DNA from 2 places in the Terrabacter carboxydivorans genome. Region 2 is predicted to be linked to the other one. Evidence: predicted binding sites of a transcription regulator. Region 2 holds the regulator's gene; the other holds the start of a gene.
What was found. Region 2 encodes LexA, which represses DNA repair genes until DNA is damaged. Its sites were predicted from a motif close to TCGAACANNTGTTCGA; they were not measured.

Region 1: a site for LexA is predicted at 2,349-2,364, ahead of ABD297_RS03385 (HNH endonuclease signature motif containing protein). Genes of this name have one in related genera too.

Annotation. Positions count from the first base shown of each region.
Region 1 is NZ_BAAARE010000002.1:306,054-310,385, forward strand. Features, by position in the region: gene ABD297_RS03375 (hypothetical protein) at 1-350, opposite strand, end outside; gene ABD297_RS03380 (GNAT family N-acetyltransferase) at 435-887, opposite strand; gene ABD297_RS03385 (HNH endonuclease signature motif containing protein) at 950-2,341, opposite strand; gene ABD297_RS03390 (META domain-containing protein) at 2,476-2,823, shown strand; gene ABD297_RS03395 (hypothetical protein) at 2,833-3,342, opposite strand; gene ABD297_RS03400 (hypothetical protein) at 3,341-3,466, shown strand; gene ABD297_RS03405 (TadE/TadG family type IV pilus assembly protein) at 3,463-4,023, opposite strand; gene ABD297_RS03410 (DnaJ family domain-containing protein) at 4,251-4,332, shown strand, end outside.
Region 2 is NZ_BAAARE010000006.1:70,119-74,450, forward strand. Features, by position in the region: gene ABD297_RS07960 (Sir2 family NAD-dependent protein deacetylase) at 27-971, shown strand; gene ABD297_RS07965 (hypothetical protein) at 1,058-1,708, opposite strand; gene lexA (transcriptional repressor LexA) at 1,966-2,691, opposite strand; gene ABD297_RS07975 (LysM peptidoglycan-binding domain-containing protein) at 2,920-3,351, shown strand; gene ABD297_RS07980 (hypothetical protein) at 3,770-4,072, shown strand; gene ABD297_RS07985 (alpha/beta hydrolase) at 4,090-4,332, shown strand, end outside.

The DNA.
Region 1 (4,332 bases), on a different contig from region 2:
GCGCACATCCCCGCCGTGGCGACGACACCGGTGACCACGGCGATCGGCAGGGCAGCCAGCACCGGCGGCCACGCGGCGGCGCGGGTACGCAACGCCAGTCGCGACAGCCCGACCGCACCCAGCACGTTGAGGACGATGCCGAGGGCCAGCGCCAGCTCGTAGCGCCCGACGTCCGGCTCCTCCACCGCTGCGAGGCCGAGCACGCGGGTGAAGCCGTAGACGAGGGCGTGCAGGACGAGCAGCTCGTAGGCCAGGAAGGCCAGACCGACCGTCGTCAGCGCGCTGATGGCCAGGGACCACCACGGCAGGCTGAGTCCCCATCGACCCTGCACCGCCTCCGTCGCGCCCATGCCCGTCATCATCGCGGCGATCCACGGTGGTGCGCGTCCGTATTCGTACTCGACCCACGCCCTGCACCGGACCTCTGCGAGCGGTCAGAGGGGAAGGTCGTAACCGAGGAGCTCAGGGTGGGGAGCGAACGAGCTGCGGCTGCGTTCCCCTGTCGGGCGCCATGCGTGCTTCTCGTAGAAGCGCCGGGCACGCCCGTTGCCGGTGAAGACCCGGAGTCGTGCCCGAGCGACGCCGTGCTCGCGCAGGAGGCCGAGGACGGCGTAGTGCGCGAACGTGGCCAGACCCGTGCCCCAGTGCCCGACGGCGATGCCGAAGTGCAGGAGCTCGTCCCCGCGGGTGGCGACGAACCCGGCGACGACGTCCTCGTGCATCACGACGAAGCAGTCGGTCCCCGGCAGGTCGATCTCGCGGAGCCAGCGGGCGGCGATGGCCTCCCGAGGGAACGGGTGCTGGTCCTGGGCGAAGACGCCGGCCAGCGCACGGACCGCCCCTGGCTCCTGCACCTCGATGACGGCCGGGACGTCCGCGGGTGTCATCTCGCGCACGGCGCGACTCGATGCTCCCCCTGTCACCCGTGGAGTATGACCCCCGGGGGCCGTCAGGTGGGGGTGAAGTCGACGAGGTGCAGGTGCAGTGGTGCGCCGGAAGGGGCGGGGTACTGCCGGCCGAGCCGGGATCGTGGTCTGCGACGGTCTGGTGGTCGGGTCTGGTCCGGCTCGTCGGCCAGGGCCAGACGTGGTGGTCGTCGTGGTGGGCCGATGAGCAGTCCGGTGTCGGTGTGGAAGTCGAGGCCGTCGGGGCGGGCGGGGTCGCCGGCGATGGTGAACTCGCCGCGGTGGTGCCCGTCGTGGTGGAAGGTGCACAGGGCCAGCAGGTTGGTGTCGTCGGTGGGTCCACCGTCACGCCAGTGGACCAGGTGGTGCACCTCGAGATGTCGCGCGGAGGCGCAGCCGGGGAACCGGCAGCCGCGGTCCCGGTCGAGGATGAGGACACGCGAGCGGTGCGGGACCACGCGCTGGGCGCGGCCGACGTTGACCGGGTGTCCCTCGGTCTCCCAGACGGGGGTGAGGGTCCCGTCGCACGTCAGCTGGTCGGCGATGTGCTGGGGCAGGCGGGGTCGGCCGGTCAGCCAGGCGCCGTCGGTGTCGAGGTGGACCTGCACCCGGTAGCGCGTCCTCCGCTCGCCGCCACCGGACTCGCTCGCGCCGGCCGCAGCGAGGGAGCGGTTGGCCATCAGGAGCAGGGCGTCCGCCCAGGTGACCAGCGGGCGCCCACCGTCGGCGGCGCACCGGTCGGGGTGGCCGACGTCGCCGTCCATCTCCTGCTTCGGCGCGTCGGTCACACCGTCGCCCTCGGGGTGGAGGGCGTGGAAGAGGTGGTCCTTGGCCTCGGCGAGGGCGGCCTCGACGAGAGCGCCGACCTCGGCCGGTGCGTCGTAGCGCAACCGGAACCTGCCGTCGGCGTCGAGGCCCATGCTCAGGTGGGCGGGCTGGACCGGCTCCGTCTGCCGGCTTTTCACGTCGCCGTCCTGCTCGTCGGGAAGGACTTCGCCGGGCAGGACGTCGCCCTTCTCGTCCACGCTGTCGGGCTGGAGGGTGAAGTCGTATCGGCTGACCGAGCGCTGGAGCTGGGTCACGGTGGCGTGCTCGGCGAACTCGGCGACGGTCGCGTCGAACTCGGCCGGAGTGTGCCGGGCCACGACGGCGGCCTGATCCAGGCTGATGCGGCCCTCCCGCAGTGCGGCGGCCGTGGCCGGGAGCTCCTCGGCACGACGGCCCACCAGGATCACCGCGGCGGCCTGGGCCCGCGACAGTCCGGCGCGCAGCATCAGCCAGTGCTCCGGTGACCGCAGGCCGGCCGCCTGCCACGAACCGTCGGCGAGAACGGCTGCGACGAAGTCCACGAGCCGGGCATGCGCATCGTGCAGATCGGCGGCCAGGGACGCGACGAGGTCCCAGTCCTGCTCGATCCGGTCTGCGCTCTGGCTCATACCCCTATCGTACACTTGTTCGAATGTGAGATCCAGAGATGTGCACACCAAATCGCTTGCAGCGCAGCACGTTTCGCTGACAACGATTCTCCCACGTCTGCCCGGCCCGGGCCGCACCCGGATAACGTGGGGGCATGGCGGACAACGGGGTCGCAGGCACGTCGTGGGTGGTCGAGGAGCTCGGTGGCGAGGCCGTCGCCCCGCCGCAGCCACAGCTGTCCTTCGGTGACGACGGTCGGGTCTCCGGCAGCACCGGCGTCAACCGCCTCATGGGCCGCTACGAGCTGGCCGACGGGACGCTCGTGGTCCTGGATGTGGCGACGACCCGAATGGCGGGGCCTCCCGAGGCCATGGAGCGGGAGCAGCGCCTGCTCGCCGTGCTCGCCGAGCCGCGGACGCTGGTTATCCAGGGCGACCGGCTCGAGCTCGGTGACCGCGAGACCGGCGCCGTCCTGCGCCGGGCCGACGCCCCCACCGGCTGAGGGTCGGTCTCAGCCGATCATCGACAGGCGCTGCGGACCGCGGTCCGTGCCCGTGTTGGGCACGGCGTCGACCGGGATGACCGGCGACACGAACCACCCCCACAGGCAGTTCTTCTCGCTCCCGCACGACTGGGTCGAGCTGCCGGTCGGGTCGGTCGGCGTGAAGCCGTCGGTGTCGGAGTTGCCCGTGACGTGGAAGCCGGCGAGGTAGAACGCCGACACTCCGTCGATCGTGTACTCGGTGTTGCTCCCTCGGCCGTCGACGCTCGTGAAGATCGGGATGTAGACGATCGTGCCGACGCTCGCCCTGAGGACGGCGCCGCACCCGCTGGGCACGCTCGTGCCCGGCTTGCCCGTCGCCGTGATGGTGCCCTTGTCGCTGAGCAGGTCGACGGAGCAGGTCTTCTTGCCGGTCGAGTCGAGCCAGCCGAAGTTGCCGGGGGAGTACTGACCCGGACCGCTGGAGCCGCACTTCTTGGTGCCGTCGACCTTCTCGTTCTTGGTCTGGAGCAGCACCATGCTGACGTACTTCGCGGCGACCGGCACCCGCGGCAGCGGAGAGGTCGCCGGCACGCCGGAGCCGTCCAACGAGTACGGCGGTGCGGCGGGGAAGTCCTTCCCGTCCGTGGTCGCGTCGTCCTAGGCGCACTGGGACTGGACCACGGGCAGGACCGTGCTCGGGTGTGCGCCGGACCAGCCGACCCGCGAGCAGGCCGAGACCGTCGCGCCGTTCCAGCCCAGCACCTGGGCGAAGAAGGGCTTCAGCACGGTGCCGGTGTCGGCGGAGTTGGTCGAGGTGCGGGTCCGGACCTCGACGTACGGCCCCGCGGCGGCCGGGGCAGGGAGGCAGTCGGTGAGCGCACCGGTCGTGGCCGTGCACCCGGTGAACCTGTCACCGCCGACGAAGGTGCCCACCGCGCAGACGCGCTGGATGCCGCCGAACCCGTCGGCGGCGTTGGCGTTCGCCAGCTGCTTGAGTCCTGGCGTCGCGGGGTCGCACGTGTCGCGGCGGGTCGCGCAGTCCTGGGCCAGCGCGAGCGACGCGGCGTCGGCCCCGTTCTGGAGCTGGCGTCGCTCCCACATCATCGAGCCGACGTCGACGACGAGCGCCAGCATGCCGACGATGACGCCCGTCGAGAGGAGGATCGCGACGAGGGCCGTGACGGCGCCGCGATCCCGTGCAGCCCTGAGGCGCCTCACCCGTCGCCGGGCCGGGCACAGTGTGGGCCCCCGAAACCCATTCATGGATCCCCCGATCCCCATGGATGTCCCCGAGCCCATCTCGGGGCTGCTGCGGACAACCTAGAACATGTCGCTCACCTTCCGGGCAGGCATCGCGCTCTTTCGCGGCATCGACGACGCCAGGTCGCCGGGGTTGCCCGGGATGGTCCGGAATGTCTTGTCCCACATCGGTTAGCGTGAACGTCATGACGGGCCAGCCGTACTGGGAGAGCGCCGTGGAGAAGCAGATCCGCGAGGCGCAGGAGCGTGGCGACTTCGACAACCTGC
Region 2 (4,332 bases):
CGTCGATCGGCACGTAGGCTGACCGGGTGAAGCAGCCGAACGGCATACCCCCGCAGTCGACCGCGGTCACCCGGCTCTCCACGACGCGCACGCTTCCGCTCGAGACGCACGACCTCGGCACGTTCGACGACCTCGTCGACCTCGTCAGCGGCGGGGGCGTGGTCGTCCTCTCCGGGGCAGGGCTCTCGACCGAGTCGGGCATCCCCGACTACCGGGGGCCGGACGGCACGCGTCGGGTCGAGCCGATGACCTTCGGCGAGTTCGCCGGGTCGAGCGCTGCCCGGCGGCGCTACTGGGCCCGCAGCTACATCGGGTGGCAGCGGTTCAACGCGGCCCGGCCCAACGAGGGCCACCGCGTCGTGACCGACCTGCAGCGGGCGGGCTACGTCGGGCCGATCATCACCCAGAACGTCGACGGTCTGCACCAGGCCTCGGGAGCCACGGACGTCATCGAGCTGCACGGCTCGCTCGATCGTGCCGTCTGCCTCACCTGCGGTGAGAGGACGACGCGAATCGGCTTGCACGAGCGGATGACCGAGGCGAACCCCGGCTTCATGGAGCGCTTCGCCGACGCGGCGCGGACGGTGGGCTCGCAGTGGGGCGAGCAGGTGCGACCCGACGGGGACATCGTGCTCGCCGACTCGCTCGTCGAGTCCTTCCACGCGCCCCGCTGCCTCGTCTGCGGCCACGACACGGTCAAGCCCGACGTCGTCTTCTTCGGCGAGTCGGTGCCCAAGGCCCTGGTCGAGCAGTGCTTCTCGCTCGTCGAGGCAGCCGGGGCCGTGCTCGTGCTCGGCTCGTCGCTGTCGGTGATGAGCGGCTACCGCTTCGTGCGCCGGGCCCACCAGCGGGACGTGCCGGTCGCGATCGTCACCCGCTCGGCGACGCGCGGCGACGCGGAGGCGACGCTGCGCCTGCACGCTCCGCTCGGCCCGACCCTGACCGACCTGCGGGGTGCGCTGGGCCACTGAGCGCCGCGGCTGCCGTGGCGCCGGCTCGTCGGATTGTCCGCTCGTCGGGCTCGGGGTTCGCCCCGTCGCCCGGTCCGTCCGGGCGGCTACTCGACGACGCCCTGAGTCGGCCGGGCCTCGAGGCCGTCGGCGGCACGCAGGTCCCAGAGCTCCTTGGTCTGCACGCCCCAGTAGGTGGCGAAGAGCACGATGACGATGACCTCGGCGATGAGCACCAGGTGGTCGAAGCCGTGCACCGTCAGGGCCGCCAGGACCGTGGTCCCGAGGGCGGCCGCGAGAGCCACGGCGATCGCGATGTATATGCGCTTGTAGACCGTGCCCGCCCCGGCACCCCGGTGCCGGTCCTCGGCGCGCAGCGCGCTCAGCACCATCACGGCGATGACGCCGGCCACCATGGTCCCGGCGGCGATGTCGTGGCTCAGCGCGATGAACCGGTCACGCAGGGCGAGGAAGAGGACGAGCTCGCCGAGCAGGATCGCGCCGCAGACGACCGTCACCACGACCGAGCGCACGGTCGGCCGTTCGGACGAGTCGCGCGTCACGGTGCCGCGCTTGAGCCAGGCGGTCACGCCGGCCGCGAGGGCCGCCACGACGACGAGCGACCAGATGTTGTTGCGCACGGCCGCCGCGATCTCGGCGGGGGTCTGGCTGTAGGCGTTGGGGCCGCAGCGTCCGTCCGGGACGGTGGGCACGAAGGCGACGACGAAGGCCATGAGCCCCGAGAATCCCAGCAGCACGTCCTCCTCCGGTGAGTGGCCCTTGTAGGCGACGAGGCTGGCCCCGAGGGCGCACAGCGAGCCGACGAAGACCGCGCGGGCCGGGGTGTAGTAGTAGGCGCTGATCGACCCGAGCCAGCACGAGTGGCCCCGTCTCCCACCACCACTGGTAGCCGACCGAGAGCAGCAGCATGAGCAGCAGCGCGATCATCGCACCGCGCAGGTAGCGGTAGGTCAGGACGACGTCTCGGGTGCGTGACGAGGGCATCGGCCCGGCCTCAGATGCGGCGCAGGACCGCGGTGACCTTGCCGAGGATCGTGGCGTGGTCGCCGTCGATGGGGGAGAAGTCGTCGTTGTGCGGCATGAGCCACACGTGACCGTCCTTGCGCTTGAAGGTCTTCACCGTCGCCTCGTTGTCGAGCATCGCGGCCACGACGTCGCCGTTGTCGGCGTGCTGCTGCTGGCGCACGACGACCCAGTCGCCGTCGCAGATCGCGGCGTCGACCATGGAGTCGCCGTTGACCTTGAGCAGGAAGAGGTCGCCCTCGCCCACGAGCTGCTTGGGCAGGGGGAAGACGTCCTCGACGACCTCCTCGGCGGTGATGGGGACGCCGGCCGCGATCTGGCCCAGCACGGGGACGTAGGAGGCCTCGGGGCGGGCGTCGCCCGAGTCGGTCTCGGTGTCGTACTGGTCGCCACGGGGTCGCAACGGGGTCGCGTCACCGCCGCGGTAGCCGAGCTCCTCGGCCTTCGCGTCGGGGGAGACGACCTCGAGGGCTCGCGGCCGGTTGGGGTCGCGCCGCAGGTAGCCCTTGGCGACGAGCGCGTTGAGCTGGTGCGAGACGCTCGAGGGGCTGGCCAGCCCGACCGCGTCACCGATCTCTCGCATGCTCGGCGGGTAGCCGCGCCGGTCGACGGAGTTGCGGATGACCTCGAGCACTCGCCGCTGGCGGACGGTCAGGCCGTCACCGGTCTCGCGGTCGGGAAGCTCGGTCACGCCCATGGTGTCCCCTTCGTCGGCTCGTCAGGCCGTGCTCCGACGCTGGGCGGGAGGCCAGTGTCAGTGGTGGCTGATGAGGTCTGTGGTGTGAGGAAAGACTACGGAGTTCGAACACAGTTGCCAAACACCTGTTCGAGGCGTGTCTCGACTTCATCGAACATACGTGCTACAACTCGTACAGACGTTCTATCGAACATGTGTTCGCAAGTTCAGGAGCAAGGGGAGGTCACCATGAGCGCCATCGTCCTCGAGGCCGTTCGTCACCAGCACGCCGAGGGGCCCGCACGGCTCGCGCCGACCGGCCGGCCCCGGCTCGTCCTCGTGCCCACCGGGCCCGACGCTGATCGCCAGGTGCGACGGTCGCGCGCCGTGGGGGACGCACAGCCGCCGCTGCGGCTGACCCGCTTCGGACGGCTCGTCGTGTCCCTGTTCGTGGCGACGGTCGTCTCCGTCCTGGGCGTGGGACTCGCCGGCCAGCTCGCCTCGGCCTCGGGTGAGCCGCGCACCGTGACGGTCCAGTCGGGCCAGACGCTCTCGGGGGTCGCCGCCCGCGAGCTCCCGGAGCTCGCCGTGTCCGACGGTGTCGTCGAGCTCCAGGTCGCCAACGGCCTCAGCACGACGGCGCTCCACGCCGGCCAGCAGCTGGTCATTCCGGCGCGCTGAGTCCGTCGGCCCCTGGGGCCGGTCGATCGCGTATGCCGTGTCCCTGGCAGCCGATCCACCCGTCCCTCCCGATCTGCCGCGTTGGCTCCACCTTCAGCGGCTGGCGGTGGCGGCGCTTCGACCCCGTCGCTCCTGCCCGGACGCCGCACCCCTGACCAGGGGTGCGGCGTTCTGCTGTCCCGTGTCGCTGTCTCGTCTCCCTGTCTCGTCTCACCGTCCCGACTCGGGTCTCGTCTCGCTGTCCCGTCGCGAGTAGGTGCCGTCCGAGTCCCCTTGCGGCGCAACGGCTTCCGTTGCGGTCAGGCGCAACCGTCGATGGTCCTGGCCCGCCGCACGGCGCCGGGGGCAAGCCTGTGGATGGCGCCGGTCCGCCACCCTCCCGTCGGCCTAGCGTGGCAGTCCTCGGGAAGGAGAGAGCATGCGCTACGACGTGGACACGGCGGACCTGCGCGACGACGTCACCTCGATCCGTGAGGTGGTCCTGCGCGTGCAGACACTCGGGATCACCGACGAGCTGGCGCCGATCGCGGCCGCGCTCCCGGAAGGCCGGTGCGCGCCGGGTCTGCGTGACGTCTCGGCGGCCTGGGCTGCGCGGCTGGCGGCGACGCGCTGGGAGCTGCAGGAGCTGGGGCGTGCCCTGGCCGTGGCGGCCGACACCTACGACGCCGTCGAGCAGGTGGCTCGGGCCGGCGTCGGTCGAGCGTCGGGGGCCTCCCGGTGATCGGCGGGGGATCGGCGGTGACCCTGTCGGTGCGGGACATCCGTTCGAGCCGTCCCCAGACCCTGGCGGCCGTCGGCCGCGGACTCGAGGATCGCCGACGACGGGTGCTGGTGCTGGCCGAGCTGGTGCTCTGGCGACGCTCGGCCGCGCCGCGATGGTTGGGTGCCGCCTCGTCTGCCGCGGCGGACCGCTACGGCCTCGTGGTGGCCGGGCTCGGCGGGTTGGCCTCGAGCATCGCCGTCGCCGGCCAGGCCCTGGGG